3 linked regions of the Glaciimonas sp. CA11.2 genome follow. The protein of the gene in region 3 binds, or shares a complex with, the protein of the main gene of each other region. Links are inferred from orthologs where the notes say so. Each region holds a gene or a part of one and is shown on either strand. Other genes may lie near its edges.

Region 1 (6,305 bases), 3.1 Mb from region 3 along the record:
CAATCCACGCGCCTCAAGGGTACGCGGCACCAACGCCATGCGTGCCAAAATGTCATCTTTTGTTTTTTCAGCCATTTCCCACATGCTGTTATGCCCGGGGAAATCACCATAGGCAAACCCTAAGGTCTGCAGATGTCGCGCCAACATGCCAAAGTGTTGCGCCTCCTCCACCGCGACACTCAGCCAGTCAGTGTAATACTGGTCCGGCATAGCAGGAAAACGGCACACAGCATCTAACGCCAAATTGATAGCATTGAACTCAATGTGTGCCAGCGCGTGGATCAGTGCGGCGCGGCCTTCCTCGGTGCGCATGGACCGATGCTTCAATGTTTTAGGCAATACGAGTTCGGGCCGAGACGGGCGACCCGGAATCGCGCCTGCTTCAGCCTCACCCACCAGCGAAGCATGCGCATCCAATGTAAGGGTGTTATTTTTGAAATCAGCGTTTAATGCCGCTACCTCCAATACCTTTGCCGCAGGATCGCGCAATAGCAAGCAGCGCAAGGCCGATGCACGCAACTCGGGCAACAGTTCAGGCGATAATACTGGTGGTAACTCTGCTTCTGGAACAACAAAAATAGGTTCAGACATACTCTTCATGCTAGCAGCGGTAAAATAGGATTTTTAGGAATAATTGCGATTTAAGTTACAACAAACCGCGGCGTAAAATGTAAATAAATTTCGTCAAAACCTGGTGCAGGAATAAAGTAGATAAATATAATCAATTAAATAATCTACAAAACGATCCTGTCACCGATCAAAACAAACACCCACATTCTACGGAGAATTATGAGTATCTACCAACTTGGCGAACATTGCCCCGACGTTGACCCATCCGCCTACATCACAGAGAGCGCGACGCTTATTGGCAAGGTTAAGATTGAGGCCAGAGCCAGCGTCTGGTTCGGCGTTACCATTCGTGGAGACAACGAACTGATTACGGTCGGTCTCGGCAGCAATGTACAAGAAAACTCAGTTTTGCATACTGATCACGGCTATCCCCTTACTATTGGCGAAAATGTCACTATCGGTCATCAAGTTATGTTGCACGGATGCACCATTGGCGATGGCTCGTTGGTTGGGATACAGGCTGTGATACTCAATGGTGCCAAGATCGGTAAAAATAGTCTGGTTGGCGCTGGTGCTCTGGTAACCGAAGGCAAAGTCTTTCCCGATAATGCATTGATTATGGGAACGCCAGCCAAGGTGGCCCGCATGTTAACGGAAGAAGAAATCGCCAAGTTGGTAAAAGGCGCGCAAACTTACGCCGAACGCGGTCAGGAATATAAAACCCAACTTAAAAAAATCGGCTAGAGAGTAATGACCGAAAAAGGTACAAAGAACGTAATGGATATGAGTAACGATAATCTACAAAAATTTATGATCGAAAACGCCTCGGTTCGAGGCGAGTTGGTTGAACTTTCTAACACTTGGCAGCAGGTATTGGCGCGTCGAAACTATCCGCCAGCAGTGACTAATTTGCTGGGCGAAATGATGGCAGCGGCCGCCTTGTTGAGCGCCAATTTGAAATTCAATGGCGTGATCGTGATGCAAATTCACGGGGATGGCCCGATCCGCCTGTTGGTGGTCGAATGCGATGCCAAGTTGCAGATGCGCGCCACAGCAAAACTAGTCCCCGATACGGTAGTAGAGGATGGTGCTACATTGGCCCAACTGGTGAATGTCAACGGTCATGGTCGTTTTGCCATCACACTTGATCCGCAAGACAAAATGCCAGGACAACAACCCTATCAGGGAATCGTGCCTCTCGACGGCGATAACGTTGCGGAGGTGATCGAAAATTACATGCTGCGTTCAGAGCAACTTGATACAAAGTTGTGGCTGGCTGCTGATGCTAACGTCTCGCGTGGTTTGCTATTACAAAAGTTGCCCAACCATGGCGGGATTGGCATTACTGAAGAAGACCCGCTGGAAAGCTGGAATCGCGTGTCTATGCTGGGTGCGACATTACGTCCCGCTGAAATGCTATCGACCGATATTCAGACATTATTGCGACGTTTATTCTGGGAAGAAACAGTCCGCGTTTTTGAACCACAACACCCTAGTTTTGTGTGCAACTGCTCACGAGAAAAGGTAGGCAACATGCTGCAGATGCTGGGACAAAAAGAAGTTGATGAAGCGATTGCTGAGTTGGGCAACGTATCGGTCGACTGCGATTTTTGCGGTCAAAATTATGCATTTGACAAAGTCGACTGCGCGCACCTTTTCGCTATCAGTGCACCTGTAGAGACCTTGTTAGGTACCGGAAATATTAAGCATTAAGCACGTATTAATTCGTAGGTAATAAGCATTAGCAACAGGCAAAGGGAGTGCCCTTTCCTATTGTAAAGATCACGATCCAGCCCGATACCTTAAAGGGTTACCGGCGCTGGCAATCTTGCAAGATATAAATTGGATGAAATGATCTTGGGGAATTTCAGTTGTTGCACTTAACGCTAGCTAAAGCGTAGACAGATTAGTCCCGTACTTGCTGCGCCACCCGTTGAGCAGTGTTGACTTGTGCTTGTTTCAACACTCGCTTAGCGGTCGGATGAACAGGCTTAGCAGACTTCAAACCCGCGGTCTTCTTTGGCGCTTTATCTTCTGTCTTGCCCGGTATCGCAGCGCCCACCTTGTCTGACAATAGTTGCGCTTCCTTCAGCGTCGATACCAGTTCAGTATTGTTCGGATCTAATATCTGGACGAAAATTTCATCCTGTTTGATCATGCCCAACTCAGTACGAGCGCGCTCTTCGACAGCACCGGTCCCTTCTTTCAAATCATGTACTTCCGAATCCAGCTTGGCATTCCTTGCTTTCAGCTCGACGATTTTTTCATGCGCAGTGGTGACTTGCTGCCCCATATCAGCGACTCGCAGCCAGCCGCCTTTTCCTAACCACAAAGGGTATTGGATCAACGCCAACAACACAGTAAGGCAAATAGCGATAAGACGCATTAACAATCCATATTCAATTTATGCAAATCCGGCCAGCGATTAAATTAACTCGCTGGCCGGATTTACATAAGGCAATTCGCAATACTTTTACTTCAAGTTATAAAAAGCAGCACGACCCGGATAACTGGCGATATCACCCAAATCTTCTTCAATACGCAGCAGTTGGTTGTACTTCGCCATCCGATCGGAACGCGACATTGAGCCGGTTTTGATCTGCAATGCGTTTGTACCAACTGCGATATCTGCAATAGTAGAATCTTCGGTCTCACCTGAACGATGCGAGATCACCGCAGTATAGCCAGCGCGTTTCGCCATTTCAATCGCAGCAAACGTCTCTGTCAGCGTACCAATCTGGTTGATCTTAATCAAGATCGAGTTCGCGATATTTTTTTGTATGCCTTCGCGCAGAATTTTGGTATTGGTCACAAACAGATCATCACCAACCAACTGTATTTTCTTACCCAAAGTCTCGGTAAGAAGTTTCCAGCCATCCCAGTCGTCTTCGGCCATGCCGTCTTCGATACTGATGATCGGATATTTGTCGCACCACGATGCCAGCAGACCGGTGAATTGCGCGCTCGTTAGTGTCATATCTTCACCGGCCAGCACGTATTTACCATCTTTGTAAAACTCACTGGCTGCGCAATCCAGGCCCAGTGCGACTTGTGTACCTGGCTCGTAGCCAGCCGCTTCAATCGCCTGAATGATCAACTTCAGCGCTTCTTCATGACTAGCAACTGAAGGGGCAAAACCGCCTTCATCACCAACTGATGTTGTCAATCCTTTTTCTTGCAGGATTTTTTTCAACGCGTGAAATATTTCAGCGCCGTAACGAATCGCTTCACGGAAGCTAGGAGCGCCAACCGGGATGATCATGAACTCTTGAATATCGAGGTTGTTGTCTGCGTGCGCGCCGCCGTTGATCACGTTCATCATCGGAACAGGCATTTGCATCGCACCGCTACCGCCAAAATAACGATACAGTGGCAAGCCGGCCTCTTCAGCCGCCGCTTTAGCGACTGCCATTGAAACTGCCAGCATGGCGTTGGCACCCAAACGACCTTTGTTTTCGGTGCCGTCAAGATCAATCAGCGTCCGGTCGAGGAATGCTTGTTCGTTAGCGTCCAAACCCATGATCGCTTCAGAAATTTCTGTATTAATATGTTCACAGGCAGTCAATACGCCTTTACCGCCGTAGCGATTTTTATCGCCGTCACGCAATTCGATTGCTTCCCGGGAACCAGTCGAAGCACCGGATGGGACCGATGCACGCCCCATCACGCCGGATTCTAGCAGGACGTCGCATTCGACAGTTGGATTGCCGCGTGAATCAATGATTTCGCGGCCGATGATGTCAACAATTGCACTCATGTATTTCTATCTCCGTAATGATGCGTCTTAATTAATACGTGACTAAATGTCTCACTTCATGTCTCACTTAGTGCCTGAATTCGTACTTAACCTCATGCTTTAGATTAATCCTCAGCTTAGTATCTCGGTTGTTGCCAAAAAAGCATCCCAAAAAAAAGTATGAGGAGAAGTCGCTTTTTGACTATTCCAATATTGCCAGACTGACCACCGACTCTCGCCTTAAGGCGATTCATGTAACGCAATAATAATGTAGCTCGGCTAATGTAGCTTAACAAAAGTGATACGCCATCATTCCAAGATGATGACGCATATCTAAATTTTAAGCTAAATGGATCATAGTCATGCTTTAAGTCTTTGCATTACTCACAACGGCTTGCTGATGTGCTAACGCTGCAGAAATGAACGAAATAAATAATGGATGCCCATCACGCGGCGTCGACTTGAATTCTGGATGATATTGCACGCCGACGTACCAAGGATGCGCATGTTCTCCAGTTCGCGGCAATTCCATCACTTCGCATAAATCTTCGGTAGGCGTACGTGCCGAAACCACTAAACCGGCCGCTTCGATACGGTCCAGATAATGATTGTTGGCCTCGTAGCGGTGACGATGACGCTCTGTCACGGTTGAACCGTAGATTTCAGAAGCTAGCGTGTTTGGTTTGATTTGACAAGTCTGAGCACCCAGACGCATCGTTCCGCCCAAATCTGAATTCGCATCACGCGTTTCAACTTTGCCGTCGTGATTTTGCCACTCATTGATGAGTGCAACGACAGGCTGCTCGGTCTGTTCGTCAAATTCGGTTGAGTTTGCCAATGTCAAGCCGGCTACATTACGTGCATATTCGAGCAAGGCCACTTGCATACCCAGGCAAATACCCAAGTAAGGTATTTTGTTTTCCCGAGCGAACCGCGCCGCCATGATCTTACCTTCTACACCGCGCTTACCAAATCCGCCTGGTACTAAAATAGCATCGTATTTCATCAGTGAATTCGCGCCATTGGCTTCGATTTCTTCTGAGTCCAGATATTCAATGTTGACACGCGATTCTGTATGGATCCCGGCGTGACGCAAGGCCTCCGTCAAAGATTTATACGACTCCGTTAAATCTACGTATTTTCCGACTATGCCGATTGTCAGCGCGTGTTTTGGATTTTCCAGCGCACTGACAAGGTTGGTCCACATCGTCAGGTCAGCAGGACTTGGTGTCAAGCCGAGCTTTTCGCAAATGATCGCATCCAGTCCCTGATCATGGAGCATTTGAGGAATTTTATAGATTGTATCGACATCCCACACTGAAATCACCGCTGCCATTTCAACGTTTGAGAAGAGCGAAATCTTGGCCCGCTCTTCATCCGGAATAGGACGGTCTGCACGACACAAGAGGGCGTCGGGCAATATACCGATTTCACGCAATTTTTGTACGCTATGCTGGGTTGGCTTGGTTTTCAGTTCACCGGCAGATGGCAAATAAGGCACCAATGTCAAATGCACGAATGCGGCAGCCTTGCGACCAGCCCGCAAACTTAATTGGCGTGCTGCTTCAAGAAACGGTAGCGACTCGATATCTCCGACAGTACCGCCGATTTCGACTAGCGCCACGTCAAAGCCTTCTGCTCCGCGATGAATATAGTCCTGAATTTCATTGGTGATATGCGGAATCACTTGCACGGTTTTACCGAGGTATTCACCACGACGTTCCTTGCGGATAACGGCCTCATAGACCTGTCCGGTAGTAAAGTTATTTACTTTCTTCATGCGCGTTGTAATAAAACGCTCATAGTGGCCGAGATCGAGATCAGTCTCAGCGCCATCGTCGGTGACGAAAACTTCACCGTGTTGGAGCGGACTCATGGTGCCTGGATCGACGTTGATGTACGGATCGAGCTTAATGAGGGTGACTTTTAGGCCACGCGATTCGAGGATCGCGGCGAGGGAAGCGGCGGCAATCCCTTTACCTAGGGAAGACACGACGCC
Region 2 (6,207 bases), 4.9 Mb from region 3 along the record:
TTTGGCTTACCGAGTGCTTTCACCCTACTCAAAGTTGACAGTTATAGCCCAAAACGTGAGTGTTCAAAGCGTGGATCTGGCCCATTTTCAAGCTTTTTGACGATACCAGCCTCATCAAAGTACACCGTCATCAAGGAGTTCCAAACACCGCTTTCTTTAAAGCCGTAGTTCCAGCCTTCCAGTTTGACACGGCTATAAAAGATGGTATCAAGCGGATGTCCGACGAGGCGCAGGACGTCGTTCTTTGATTGACCGACCTTGATTTTGGCGAATTGCTCCAGGGTTAAGACTTGCGTATAGGAAATCAGGCGTCCATCCGGGCTAATCCGCGCCATATGGGTTTCCTGCCCGAACGCACCCTGATCGTATTCAAGCAGGCGTTCATTGCCGTCTTGATATGTAGCAGTGGGCTTGCCGAGGCGACTGATGACTTGGGTTTCAGGGTCGCCCGGATTTACTGGAACAGAGCAGCCTGCCAGAATGACTGCCAGGCTGATAATAAGGGCGCTTGCGAGGTTTTTCATAATGATTCCTTATTGATAAAAGTACGGAATGACCTCTAAAGGAGCGAGCAAGGATTACCTTGCTAGGACTGCATTTAGGAGGCTTAATTCCGTACGCGATGCAATCATTTGGATCCGGTTAAAGTAGTTTGGCAATAACCATATGATAATACCGGTCTTATAATATATAGGCAGACGTGATAACGGCGTCAAGTGATTGAATCCGTAGAAGTTTTGCTATATACTGCGCCTCTGGTCTATGTGGGCCATTTTTAATTATGTAATCACGGTATATGGGGTTTCCACTCTGTGTACCGCTTGTGAAAGGTAAGTATGACTATCGAAAAAACAGCTAAAGCCGCTATTGTCGCTGACAATGCACGCGCGCAAAATGATACTGGTTCGCCAGAAGTGCAAGTCGCTTTGTTGACAGCACGTATCAACGACCTTAATGGTCACTTTAAAGCACACGCTAAAGATCACCATTCACGTCGCGGTCTGATTATGATGGTTAACCGTCGTAAGAGCCTGTTGTCATACCTGAAAAGTAAAGATCTTGGCCGTTATCGTTCGCTGATCGAAAAACTCGGTTTGCGTAAGTAATAGGCTTGTTGATAGGCTTGTCATTGATCTCCAATACTTTGTCTCGATATTTCGTGACTGTATTGTTGCTTAATCGATAGGTAAAATGCCTGCGTCAGTCTCTGATGCAGGCATTTTTGCTTTTTGCGAAGCGTATTTGTTCATAAGTGCAATTGTAAGAAACCGGATTTAGCGCCTAAATTAGTGCAACGCATTGGTTGACTGACGTGTCTTATCCGGAAGTATTTCGTAAGGAGACGATTTTTTTACTTCAATATGAAGTGATCAAACCGTCTGTGGTGAGGTGAACGACAGCCCCTGAAAATCTGTCGGTAAAATTAGAGAGGAAATATCGTGTTTAATAAAGTTACTAAGACTTTCCAGTACGGCCAGCATCAAGTCACGTTGGAAACAGGCGAAATCGCTCGTCAAGCTTCTGGCGCAGTATTGGTATCGATTGAAGATACCGTTGTTCTGGCTACCGTGGTTGCACGTAAAGATGCTAAACCAGGTCAAGATTTTTTCCCATTGACTGTAGATTATGTTGAAAAAACTTACGCTGCTGGTCGTATACCAGGCGGTTTCTTCAAGCGCGAAGGTCGTCCTTCGGAAAAAGAAACACTGACATCGCGTCTGATCGATCGTCCGATCCGTCCGTTGTTCCCAGAGGGTTACATGAACGAAGTGCAAGTGATCATTCACGTGCTGTCGGTCAATCCTGAAATCGATCCAGATATCGCTGCGATGATCGGTGCATCTGCTGCATTGTCAGTCTCTGGCGTGCCATTTTCTGGTCCGGTCGGCGCTGCCCGTGTTGGTTACATCGACGGTCAATACGTCCTGAACCCGACCACGACACAATTGAAAACATCGTTGCTGGATCTGGTTGTTGCCGGTACTGAAGCAGCAGTGTTAATGGTTGAGTCCGAAGCCAAGCAATTGTCTGAAGAAGTCATGTTGGGTGCAGTTGTCTACGGTCACGATCAAATGAAAGCGGTTATCAACGCGATTCATGATCTGGTACGTGACGGTGGCAAACCAGAAATCCAATGGAGCCCAGCGCCAAAGAACGATGCGCTGATCGCTCGCGTTGCGCATTTTGCAGAAGCTAAATTGCGTGAAGCATATCAAACTAAAGACAAACAAGCGCGTACTGCCAAGCTAAAAGATGCGACTAGCGAAGTTATCGCTGCGTTGGCTGCTGAAGCTTTGTCGATGAACGCTGCGGCACCGGATAGCTCCGAAGTCGGCAATATCTTGTTTGATCTGGAAGCCAAGATCGTTCGTTCGCAAATTCTGGATGGCGAGCCACGTATTGACGGGCGCGATACACGCACTGTGCGTCCAATCAGCATCCGTACTGGTGTTTTACCACGTACGCACGGTTCAGCCTTGTTCACACGCGGCGAGACACAGGCATTGGTGATTGCTACCTTGGGTACTGCCCGCGACGAGCAAAAAATTGATGCATTGATGGGGGAGTACTCGGATCGCTTCATGCTGCATTACAACATGCCTCCGTTCGCTACTGGCGAAACAGGTCGTGTCGGTACACCAAAGCGTCGCGAAATCGGCCATGGTCGTCTGGCTAAGCGTGCGCTGTTGGCAGCATTGCCAGCACCGGAAGATTTCAGCTACTCCGTCCGTTTGGTATCGGAAATTACCGAATCTAACGGTTCATCGTCAATGGCTTCGGTCTGTGGCGGTTGCCTGGCATTGATGGACGCTGGCGTGCCGATGCAAGGACACGTTGCTGGTATCGCTATGGGTTTGATCAAAGACGGCGGTAAGTTTGCGGTGTTGACAGACATTTTGGGTGATGAAGATCACCTTGGCGACATGGACTTTAAAGTCGCTGGTACTGCAAACGGCATCACTGCGTTGCAAATGGATATCAAAATCCAGGGTATCACCAAGGAAATCATGCAAGTCGCTTTGGCGCAGGCTAAAGTCGGCCGTATCCACATTTTGGGCGAGATGGAAAAAGCTGTTCCGAGCGGCACTCAATCGGAATTGTCTGACTTCGCTCCACGTCTGATCACCGTTAAGATCAATCCGGAAAAAATCCGTGACGTGATCGGTAAAGGCGGCGCTGTGATTCGTGCGCTGACTGAAGAGACAGGCACACAGATCGATATCAGCGATGAAGGTGTTGTCACCATCGCTTCTGTCGACGCAGCTGCCGGTCAAGAAGCGAAGCGTCGTATCGAAGAACTGACAGCTTCCGTTGAAGTGGGCAAGATCTACGAAGGTACAGTATTGAAGTTGCTGGACTTCGGCGCGATTGTGCAAGTGTTGCCAGGCAAAGACGGTTTGTTGCACATCAGCCAGATTGCCAACGAGCGCGTCAATGCGGTCGCCGACTATCTGAAAGAAGGCCAGCAAGTCAAAGTCAAAGTGTTGGAAACCGATGACCGTGGTCGCTTGAAATTGTCGATGAAAGCTGCACAAGAAGCCGGTGATGTTGCTCCGGTTGCGCATGTTGCTGCATCGACTCCAGCTGCGCCTGCCGCACAATAAGCTGATTTAATTTAGCTTTGAACAAACCGTCCGAGATGCTGATTGCATGTCGGACGGTTTTTTTTATTGTCTGGTGAGAGAATAATGGCGCGATTTTCTCGTTTCAATCATTGACGATCCTCGCGCACTGTCACCTGCTGATCTCCATCAATGATCAATGGTGCGGAATGAAGGCTGTTTTAGCCCTCTCGATTTTCAACCGTTAACTTTCGGCGATGCCTGTGAATCAGCTAAAGTGACACAAGCCCAGTCAAAGTAGTAAGAGTTAAAAATAAAAAATAAAAAATAAAAAACCGTCAAGGTAAACTACCTTGACGGTTTTTTTATATCTCGAAGAGAAGGGCTATAAAGCCAGAATTCACCCCAGTTATTGCGCTATATCAACGAGTAATCAACTAATAATCAATCAAAGACTGGTGACTCAACACCCAGAATTTTGTGTAATTTAGGCGAAGTAGTGGTGTATTGCATGTGAATCTTCTTGTCAGGGAAAATGTACGGTGCAGCACCAAACGCAGCTAACGCGGCTTCATGGAAACCAGACAAAATAAGCTTTTTCTTGCCCGGATAAGTGTTGATATCTCCGACCGCAAAAATCCCAGGGATATTGGTTTCGAACTTCTCAGTATCGACGACCTTTAATTGTTTGCGTTCGATATCCAGGCTCCACTCGGCGATAGGGCCAAGTTTTGGCGACAGGCCAAAGAAAACCAATAACGTATCCAATGGCAGACGACGGGTTACGCCATCAGGACCGGTTACCTTGATCTCTGATAGCTTGCCGTCTTTAACTTCGTGCCCAGTGACCTGACCGACCAGAAATTGCATTTCAAATTCTTCACACAACTGCTTCATTTTAGCAACCGAGGCAGGCGCAGCGCGGAAGTCTTCACGGCGATGCAACAGCACGACTGATTCTGCTTTGCCGACCAGATTTAAGGCCCAATCCAGTGCGGAGTCACCGCCGCCACAAATGACTAAATTTTTGCCGTGAAACTGGAGTGGATCTTTGACCCGATAAAACAATTGAGAATTGTTGAACTGGTCAATACCTTCGCTTTTGATCGTCCTTGGTTGGAATGACCCGACACCGGCCGCAATAAAGATGGTTTTGGTGATGAAGCGGGTGCCGACCGATGTTTCGACATTAAAGCGATTGTCTTCACGACGCTCGACCACAGTGACTTCCTGGCTAAGATGGAAGGTCGGATCGAAAGGAGCAATTTGCTTTAACAGGTTGTCGGTTAGCTCTTGTCCGGTACAGACAGGCACAGCCGGGATGTCGTAAATCGGCTTGTCGGGATAGAGTTCGACGCATTGGCCGCCAACAACTGGCAGTGAGTCGATCACGTGAGCTTTAATCTCAAGCAGACCCAGTTCGAATACCTGGAACAGACCGACTGGACCAGCGCCGATAATGACGGCGTCCGCTTCTATCGGTGCGTTGTTGCTATTGTTGATAACGGGGAGAGTAGATGCATCAATCTTGGCGCTGGTTTCCATACGACTATCTGATTCCTGTTTGGTTTGGGTCCCCCAATCGTTACTGCGAGCAATAACGAATGGCATTGACCTGTTTGCGGCACAAGCGACGCTGAGTTGCTTGCGACGTATATCGATCACATTTTTTTGGCTAGCGATCAGCTACGAGGACTTTTTCTTCGTACCTGAGCGCATTTGGCGAAAAATGCGGAAAACACTTTAGGGCGTTCATTTGCAATACTTCGCAATACTATTAATGCTATTTAAATTTAACGCTGAAGAAGATGCAACTTCTCCGTAACGTCTTTAAAGTCGTCAGCGTCGGGCAACGGTGGAATTGTCTTGGTGATCGACGGCCAGAAGCGCGACAGGTCTTCATTTAATTTAATGAATTGCTGTTGATCAGCGGGAACGTCTTCTTCTGCGTAAATCGCATTAACAGGACATTCAGCGACACAAACGGCGCAATCAATGCACTCATCCGGATCGATTGATAAAAAATTCGGGCCTTGGCGGAAGCAATCAACCGGGCAAACATCTACGCAATCGGTATAGCGACAGCTGATGCAAGATTCGGTCACAACGTGGGTCATAACAACAGTCCAATCTGTAAGTATTACTTGAAGCGGCAACGAGTCAAAGGTCAGGCTAGATGGCGGTGTTAGCCACCAGAGCATAATCTTGGCGCGCTCTTAGTTGCAAAGCACTGTATTTTAAGGTAATTCGGTATTTCCTACAAACGGCGGTTATATAGAATTCATATAAGCAAATTCACAATTCTGCTTAAGACGGCGTTGGCGGGTCTTTTCCATAGCGAGATATGCCGTTATGCTGCAACTTATCGGGTTTTAAGTGTTGAACTTCTCTCTGTCGATGCTTTGACGGAGCATAACAATAAAATCCAATCGCGGTTGCGTGAGGGCAAAAAATTAGCTAGTGTGTCAACTTTTGCAGCACCTTTAACCGTTAACCCATGGCGTCAAAAAAATATGGCATCCCATAACGAAGGTTCAACCAAGGCGATTTTTTACGCTTTAGCGGCTAATGGCGGTATTGCTCTCGCCAAATTTGTCGCGGCTATATTGACTGGCTCCGGAGCGATGCTGGCGGAAGCAATTCA
Region 3 (8,532 bases):
GTCAATGACACCATTAAGTTTAACCAACGCCGTATGCCGACCAACCGTGGTCGTATCAGCGCTCTCGTAGTGGGCCGCATACCAAACCCCAAAGCCAATCAAGCATAAAGTCGCCAGCTTAAAGAAAATTCCCCAGCGACGGCGCGCACGCTGCTCGCGCAACGAAGCGGTCGCCAACTTTTCCAGTAAATCACGTTCCCAGCCTTCTTTTTTCGGATTTTCCATATTCTCAATATCGGTTTTGCAATTGTTAGTACGCATTCCGGTTTTCGTCCACCGGGGAAATTAAGCCGCGCCTGGCCGCACTACACTCCAGGTGCATTAACATAGTCATCAGGGCGCCAGAATACCTGATTATCATTTTCTTCTACCGCCACTTTGCGCAAACTCGCCCCACGACAAGGGCCGCCAACGCACTTTCCCTTATCGGGCGTGTAAATTGCGCCATGCGTGGCACACATAAGATACAAGCCGCTGGATTCAAAAAAATCACCTTCATTCCAGTCCAACTCTATCGGAACGTGCGCGCAACGGTTCAAATATCCATGTACGCTATTTTCATAACGAACCACAAAAGCGGTCAGCGCTTCACCATTCACTTTTACGGCAAAGCGCACACCCATCCCACGCTCAACGAGATCAGAAGAAGAGCAGATTGGTATCAAACCAGATGTCATGTTGAATTACGCTGAAATAACTGCATTTCACGCATTGTCATTTAGCCAAGCATGTAACGCTATCGCTGAACTAGCAGTAAAGACCGGATGCAACGGCGTTAGTTCACTGGCTGGATGCGCACCATAATCAACCGCAATCGCTGCGGCACCAGCATTGATAGCCATTTGTAAATCATGCGTGGTATCACCAATCATGACTGTGCGCTTAAGGTCTTGGCCAAGTTCACGCGTCAGTTCGTGCAACATCGCTGGATGTGGCTTTGAAAAAGTCTCATCGGCACAACGCGTGGCATCAAATACAGACAGCAAATTGCTTGAGTGCAGGGCACGATTTAGCCCGACACGACTCTTGCCAGTCGCCACAGCCAGAAAATAGCCTTGCTGCGACAGATCCGCCAACATTTCACGAACGCCATCAAATAAGATTAAATCCTCGTCCTGCGCCAGATAGTGGTGGCGATATCTCTCCACTACACGTGGATATAGATGCGACTCTAAACCCGGGATTGCCATGCGTATTGCCTCAGATAGTCCAAGTCCGATGACATGCGACGCGGCCTTCCGATCAGGAATCGCCAGACCAAGATCTTTTGCCGCCGATTGAATACACTTCACAATTGTCGCGGTGCTGTCCATCAGCGTACCGTCCCAATCAAACACAATTAAATCAAAACTTTTCCGCGCCATATTTCTGACAATAACTTGCCAGCTCCTTGTAATTTCTTAAAAAATGCGTTCATAGGTGAGGATTAGCGAAGACATCCTGACCTGAAACTCCTATTTTAATCGTCCTGCGCTGGTTCTGCTGCCGAGCTTGTTTGCGGCAAACTTTTTAGAAACCGTTCACATTCTGGCGGTAGTGGCGCCTTTAACGTGACCGGCTTTCCACTCTCCGGATGGGTAAAAGTAATCTGATAAGCATGCAAAAACATGCGTTTAAATGCAATTCGCTCGCCATCTGCCTTTTGCAAAGCACGATTTAATGAAAAATCACCGTATTTATCATCACCTGCGATCGCAAAACCACTCGAGGCAAGATGCACCCGAATCTGGTGAGTGCGACCCGTTTTTAACTCAGCCTCAAGCAATGCAAAGTCGCCATATCTGCGGATCAGACTAAATATCGTATGCGAGGCCTGACCTCCTTCTTGCACCCTTACCCGACGCTCACCATCGGCGGCAGTATACTTGCGCAAAGGCAACTTTACATGCTGACGCGCATTTTTCCAATCACCATGCACCAAAACCAAATAACGCTTGTCGGTTTCGCCATCACGCATTTGTTCATGCAAATTAGTCAAAGCGGAACGTTTCTTTGCTAATAATAAAATGCCTGAGGTATCACGATCAAGACGATGCACCAGCTCGAGAAATTTGGCATCAGGACGAGAAGCCCTCAGTTGCTCAATCACACCGTAACTGACTCCAGACCCGCCATGCACGGCAACGCCCGCTGGCTTGTCAATGACAAGCAGATGACTATCCTCCAAGAGAATTTTAAATTCCGCACCCGGTGCCGTCTTTTCAGCTCGCTCTGCAATACGAATGGGTGGTACGCGCAGGATATCGCCTTCCAACAATCGATAAGTCTGATCTATGCGGCCTTTATTTACCCGGACCTCGCCCGAACGCAAAACGCGATAGATATGACTTTTCGGCACTCCCTTGCAAATACGTAATAAAAAATTATCAATCCGCTGGCCCGCTTCTTCGTCAGAAATAGTGATTAACTGGACTTGGGGAGCAACTTCGGGTGGTGCGACAACTTCCGCTACTTTCGTTACTTTAGTTAAATTGGTTAATTTGGCTGCCTCAATCATCTTGCTTTGAAGAACAGTTTTGTACTTGGTAGCGGCTGGGGTCCGCACCTGTGCCTTGCCCTGAGTTCGGCCATCGCGGCGGCCCTCAGCCCTTACGCCAGAAAATCTCGCTAAGTCCTTCATTTTGAATATATAATTGTTTCACAGTGGTTACAAACCGCTGTTGGTGTAAGAATAAAAAGACCATTCTACACAGGGGCGTCTCCACCAGCCTCGCCAATTTGCAAATTTGATGGAAAAATGTGTACGCATCACCCCTGCGCGAGTCAAGGTCGCACCGTAGTTGTCATCGGATAACGCGCAAGGATGTTGGACAGTATGTTTGGATGAATAGGATAAGTCTGATGAGAAAGACACACGATTCAGATTATTGAAACGTTATGTGACTAGCTCATTAGTAAATGCAGTAAACGTAACGCCGGTTTTTTGCTGAACAATGTACTTTTTGACTTACCAAGACGCTCGCCGCCAGAATTCATGCTCGCAATGCGTAATTGCGCTAGGCAGGACCTGATTCGATGCACGCTGGTTACGCTCAGCAAGCGGCGATATTGCATTCGCGCCCCGTTGTGTCTCGCCATCGTTGCGCGGACACACTAAGGCAATTCCCTCCCCCCAAACACTCCTTCCTCGCGTACATCCCTGTATTCTGCTGCTGGAATCATTGCTTAATTGCATGATTAGGTGGCATTAAAAATGGCCCCAGGGCCACGGAGTGAAAAAATGAAACGCATGTTGTTTAATGCTACGCAGCAAGAAGAATTGCGCGTAGCGATTGTTGACGGGCAAAAGCTCATCGATATCGATATCGAAACCACCGGACGCGAACAACGCAAGTCCAATATTTACAAAGGTGTGATTACCCGTATCGAACCGTCGCTAGAAGCTTGCTTCGTCAATTACGGCGAAGAACGCCACGGCTTCTTGCCATTTAAAGAAGTTGCCCGCACCTATTTTAAAGAAGGCGTTGATGTTCGTAGCGCCTCTATTAAAGAAGCGTTGCGTGAAGGCCAGGAAATCATGGTTCAGGTCGAAAAGGAAGAGCGCGGCAATAAAGGCGCTGCCCTTACCTCTTTCGTATCATTGGCTGGTCGCTATCTGGTATTGATGCCTAATAATCCACGCGGTGGTGGTGTTTCCCGTCGTGTCGAAGGTGAAGATCGCCAGGAGTTGCGGGAAACGATGGACAAATTGGACCTGCCTTCTGGCATGTCCGTCATTGCCCGCACTGCTGGCATTGGTCGTAATGTTGACGAACTGCAATGGGATTTGAATTACCTGATGCAACTATGGCGCGCTATCGAAGGTGCTGGTACGCAAGGTAATGGCGCATTCCTGATTTATCAGGAATCATCGCTGGTCATCCGGGCTATTCGCGATTACTTCCAGCCTGATATCGGCGAAATTCTGATCGATACCGACGAAATTCACGAGCAAGCGCAACAGTTCATGGCGCACGTGATGCCGGATATGGTTCATCGGGTCAAACGTTATCACGACGACGTGCCGTTATTTTCCCGATTCCAGATCGAACACCAAATCGAAACCGCGTATTCGCGCACCGTTCCGCTGCCATCAGGCGGCGCGATTGTGATCGATCATACCGAAGCACTCGTATCAGTCGACGTCAACTCGGCCCGCGCAACCCGCGGCAGCGATATCGAAACCACCGCATTTAACACCAATTGCGAAGCCGCTGAAGAAGTCGCTCGCCAATTACGTTTGCGCGATCTGGGCGGTCTGATCGTCATCGACTTCATCGACATGGAGAATGCGAAGAACCAGCGCGAAGTCGAAACACGCCTTAAAGACGCACTGCGCTATGATCGCGCTCGTGTTCAAATGGGCAAGATTTCTCGCTTCGGTCTGATGGAGTTGTCACGTCAGCGTCTACGTCCTTCGCTGTCGGAAGGTAGCCACGTAACCTGCCCGCGCTGTAACGGCACTGGCCACATCCGCGATATCGAATCCTCTGCTTTGCAAGTCCTGCGCATCATTCAGGAAGAAGCAATGAAGGAAAACTCTGCTGCTATTCACGTCCAGGCACCGGTAGATGTTGCTGGGTTTCTGCTGAACGAAAAGCGTGGTGAGATACTGAAGATCGAAACCCGTCATCGCGTGGCCGTTATCCTGATCCCAAACAAGCATCTGGAAACGCCGCACTACAAACTGGAGCGTCTGAAGCACGACGATCCACGCCTTGAAGAAACACAAGCCAGTTACGCAATGGCAGAGCAAGCTGATACCGACATCGGTTATAGCAAACGCCAAAAAGAAGAAGGCAAACCGCGTCAGGAAGCCGTGGTCAAGGGCATTACTCCAGACCAACCAGCACCTATCGTCGAGCGTAAGCCAATAGCTGTCGCCCCTGTTGCAGCCTCAGTAGCAGCGACTGGTGAAGGGTTGATTGCCAAGATCATGGCATTCTTCTTCAAAAAACCAGCATCGACTGAAATCGCCGTTACCCCAACTGTTGCCGCAGCAAAACCTACCCGCGAACGTGGCAATGACCGCAATGGTCGTGGCCAGCGTGGCCGCAATCGTGGCGGTCGTAATCGCGACCGTGACGAAGAAGGCGCACCAGTCGAAGCCCGTGAAGAAAATGCTAACAGCACTAAGAAAACTGTCGTAGCAGATGTCGTCGTTGCGGCTAACTCGGAAACCAAAACGCAACAACGTCAACCACGTCCACCAAGAGAGCCACGTGAGCCAAAAGAAGCGCGCGAAGCACGCGAGCCTCGCGAGCCAAGCGAAGGCCGTCAACGCGGCGAACGGACACCACGTCCACCACGCGAAGAGCGTAAAGAGGTCGTAAGCGAAGTAAAGAAAGATGAAACGCTTCTTCATACTCCGGCTGTCGAAGCACCTTTGGTAGCAGTCGGCATCGCAACAGAGAAAGCCATTGACGCTGAATCATTGGATGCGGCCGCTCCTCGTACAGATGGCGAAGCCGGTGAAGGTGAAGAACCACGTCGTCGTCGTCGTCGTGGCGGTCGTAATCGTAACCGTCGTGATCGCGATAGCACTGAAACAGGTGCTGAAGGTAACGAAAACTTCGTGGATGCGGGATCTGAGTTTGCCTATGACCCAGAAACTGCTCCTGTCAGCCATGCGACAACTCCGATTGGTATGGTTATTGCTGCCGATACCGCTCATGCAATCGCGCCAATCCAGGCAACTGCACCGGAAATCATGGCACCAGTACCAGTGGCCGTGACAACTGCTCCCGCAATTCTGGAAAATGCAATTAAAGAAACACACGACGTCGTTGCTCCGGCAGCACTAGTAGTTGCTCCGGTAGTTGCTCCGGTTGAAGCGGTAGCATCCATCGTTCCAACCACATTGTCCGCCGCTATCGCTGCCCCAATTGCGCCTCAGCACGTTGTTTCTGACGTTGTAGCATCTGAGGCTGTTAAAGAGCCAGCTGCTTTGGAAACAACGCCAGCAGCTCCGGTGGTACCAGCAGTCGTATTACCAGAAGTTATGCCAGCGCCGGTCGTCACCACTGCAGCGACAGTTTATGCTGCTGAAGTAACAACACAGGCTACGCTCTCCTCTGCCAATGCGCCTCTGACCGAGATAGCCAAAGAAACGCATATAGCAGATGTCAACGCCCTCATTCCAGCAACTCCTTCAATTGCTAATGAAGTTGTTAGCAAGGTTGAGCATGAAGTCGTTACGACACCATTTGTTGCGCCAGTAGAAGTAACAGTGGCGGAGATAACAGCGGCGGTAGCGCCAATCGCGTCCTCGCCGATTTCTTCTTCGGTTGATGAACTGCAAAATGCATTGAAATCTGCTGGCCTGACGCTAGCAGGAACCGATCCAGCGAAACTGCGCGCAGCGCAAGAGGCGGCGGCGAAAATTGTCGTTGCACCACGTGCACCACGTGAGCGTAAGCCACAACCGGTGTTGGTCGATGAGCCACTGGTTCAGATCGAAACTGAACTGAATCGGCAATAACACATTCGCAACTGGATAGCGAAAAACCATAGTTGAGGAGTGCGGCTAAACCAACGCCCTCCTTAACTGGCCGAACTAGTTAAATCCAGACTGTGATGGATAAAAAGGGAGTTTTTAAACTCTCTTTTTTAACGTCCAAAATTTGGTCCAAAATACCAAAATTCTGCCGCCGTGGTATCTTCTGTATCGTATTGCCAAGATCATAAAATTCATTACTTTTAGAATTTGTGACAAGCTCTATTGCGCCGACCAGCCATCCTGTCATCATAGGACCATAACGCCGCCGAATCTTTACTCGCGTGAGTAAATGTAGATTTCCAAGCTGTTACCCTAAAGGCTAAGTCAGAGCGAACAAGGCAGCCGATCAACAACAAGATCTTAACGCGCTAAGATATTTTGAGATAATTTGCATATAGACAATATGACTAAAAAAGTCATTCCACTGATTGATCACCGCTTACTCGGCCCCATCGTCCCGACTATTCTTGAGGCACCAACGGGAGTTATCACCGATGCATCAGGCCGACCGTTGCACGATTTGCGGATTTCAGTAACGGATCGCTGCAATTTCCGGTGTGTCTATTGCATGCCGCGGGAAGTCTTCGATAAAAATTACGCATTCTTACCACACAACGCTTTGCTGTCGTTTGAAGAAATCACGCGCTTGGCAAAACTCTTCGTGGCGCACGGTGTCAAGAAAATTCGCTTGACCGGTGGCGAGCCGCTTTTGCGTAAAAATATCGAAAAGTTAATAGAACAACTCAGTGCATTGAGGACACCGGACGGCGAGGATATCGATCTGACATTAACCACCAATGGTTCTTTACTGGCAAAAAAAGCACAATCGCTCAAGGATGCTGGATTAAATCGCGTTACCGTCTCGTTGGATGCGATAGACGAAAAGATTTTTAAGCAAATGAATGATGCCGACTTTCCTGTCGCCGATGTATTGCACGGACTGGATGTCGCCCATCAAGTAGGACTTGGCCCGATTAAAGTCAACATGGTCGTTAAGCGCGGTGTCAACGATCACGAAATAGTGCCGATGGCGCGTTACTTCAAGACCTCACCATTTATTTTACGTTTTATCGAATACATGGATGTCGGCGCGTCGAATGGATGGAAAATGGATGAAGTGGTTTCTTCCTCAGAGGTCGTAAAACGAATCCAAAGTGTATTTCCAATATCGCCGTTAGCGGCTAACTACACTGGCGAAACTGCGCAGCGTTGGCGCTATGATGATGGTGGCGAGATCGGCCTGATTTCCAGCGTCACGCAGGCGTTTTGCAGCGATTGCAGTCGCGCTCGGCTCTCAACCGAGGGAAAGTTATATACCTGTTTATTTGCCAGTGAAGGACACGATTTACGCGCCCTTTTGCGTGGCAATGGCGGCAATTGCAGTGATGCAGAAATCGCGACAGTTATCGGCCAGATCTGGCGGGTACGAGATGATCGTTATTCCGAGCTGCGAACGCTTAATACCAATGGCTTGACCCCGGCAAGAAAAAAAGTAGAAATGTCGTATATCGGAGGATAAGTTTTGATGCGCTAATCTCAGGATACTTTCGTCGTATCCAGTTTTTCTTCATCGTCCTGATTTAAGCTGCAAACTGTCCATCAACAACGCCATCCACGCCACCATCTTATGCATATTAGTCAAATAACAGGTTTAATCCTTGCTGGCGGTCGCGGCAGCCGGATGGGCGGTGTTGATAAAGGCTTACAGACAGTAAGCGACGTCCCAATGGTCGCGCACGTCATAGCAACGTTAGCGCCTCAAGTAGGCTCGCTCATGATCAGTGCCAATCGCAATCTAAGCGCATACGCTACCTTTGGCGTGCCGGTCTGGCCCGATGCAAACAATGACTTTGCTGGCCCGCTTGCAGGTATTCAGGCAGGATTAAAAAACTGTCAGACACCTTATTTAGTCACGGCTCCATGTGACTCCCCGTTTTTACCAGACAATGTAGTGTCTGAATTGGCGAAGGCGTTGGAAAATACCGCGGCAGATATTGCTGTCGCAGCGACCTCCGGCATTAACTCAAAGATCCAGCCACAACCGGTTTTCATGT

Evidence for each region. Proteins that work in one complex are often made in the same cells at the same time.
Region 1: the proteins of RGU75_RS01815 (region 3) and eno are in contact, whole or in part, in a solved structure (PDB 2FYM), measured with the Escherichia coli proteins. The link is inferred for Glaciimonas sp. CA11.2 from one-to-one orthologs.
Region 2: the proteins of RGU75_RS01815 (region 3) and pnp are in contact, whole or in part, in a cryo-EM structure (PDB 9QH0), measured with the Escherichia coli proteins. The link is inferred for Glaciimonas sp. CA11.2 from one-to-one orthologs.

The regions. Positions count from the first base shown.
Region 1 is NZ_JAVIWL010000001.1:3,519,167-3,525,471, reverse strand. Bases 2,186-5,182 are described here. They hold eno (phosphopyruvate hydratase), read right to left. Parts: upstream 4,328-5,182; coding sequence 3,044-4,327; downstream 2,186-3,043. Other genes in these bases: RGU75_RS15195 (CTP synthase), read right to left, coding at 4,674-5,182; hslO (Hsp33 family molecular chaperone HslO), read left to right, coding at 2,186-2,283. Also shown: RGU75_RS15220 (ferritin-like domain-containing protein), read right to left, coding at 1-591; RGU75_RS15215 (gamma carbonic anhydrase family protein), read left to right, coding at 790-1,314; more of hslO, read left to right, coding at 1,354-2,185; more of RGU75_RS15195, read right to left, coding at 5,183-6,305. UniProt on the Escherichia coli protein: Catalyzes the reversible conversion of 2-phosphoglycerate (2-PG) into phosphoenolpyruvate (PEP). It is essential for the degradation of carbohydrates via glycolysis.
Region 2 is NZ_JAVIWL010000001.1:5,289,038-5,295,244, reverse strand. What follows is about bases 1,124-4,022. They hold pnp (polyribonucleotide nucleotidyltransferase), read left to right. Parts: upstream 1,124-1,439; coding sequence 1,440-3,605; downstream 3,606-4,022. Other genes in these bases: RGU75_RS22895 (NAD(P)/FAD-dependent oxidoreductase), read right to left, coding at 4,008-4,022. In the rest of the region: outer membrane protein assembly factor BamE domain-containing protein, read right to left, coding at 42-524; rpsO (30S ribosomal protein S15), read left to right, coding at 837-1,106; more of RGU75_RS22895, read right to left, coding at 4,023-5,108; ferredoxin FdxA, read right to left, coding at 5,357-5,680; RGU75_RS22885 (cation diffusion facilitator family transporter), read left to right, coding at 6,077-6,207. UniProt on the Escherichia coli protein: Involved in mRNA degradation. Catalyzes the phosphorolysis of single-stranded polyribonucleotides processively in the 3'- to 5'-direction. Also involved, along with RNase II, in tRNA processing.
Region 3 is NZ_JAVIWL010000001.1:420,449-428,980, forward strand. The notes cover bases 2,881-6,660. They hold RGU75_RS01815 (Rne/Rng family ribonuclease), read left to right. Parts: upstream 2,881-3,220; coding sequence 3,221-6,460; downstream 6,461-6,660. In the rest of the region: RGU75_RS01795 (S49 family peptidase), read right to left, coding at 1-261; RGU75_RS01800 (Rieske (2Fe-2S) protein), read right to left, coding at 306-677; RGU75_RS01805 (HAD-IIIA family hydrolase), read right to left, coding at 705-1,364; RGU75_RS01810 (RluA family pseudouridine synthase), read right to left, coding at 1,460-2,620; GTP 3',8-cyclase MoaA, read left to right, coding at 6,882-7,997; molybdenum cofactor guanylyltransferase MobA, read left to right, coding at 8,106-8,532. UniProt on the Escherichia coli protein: Endoribonuclease that plays a central role in RNA processing and decay. Required for the maturation of 5S and 16S rRNAs and the majority of tRNAs. Also involved in the degradation of most mRNAs.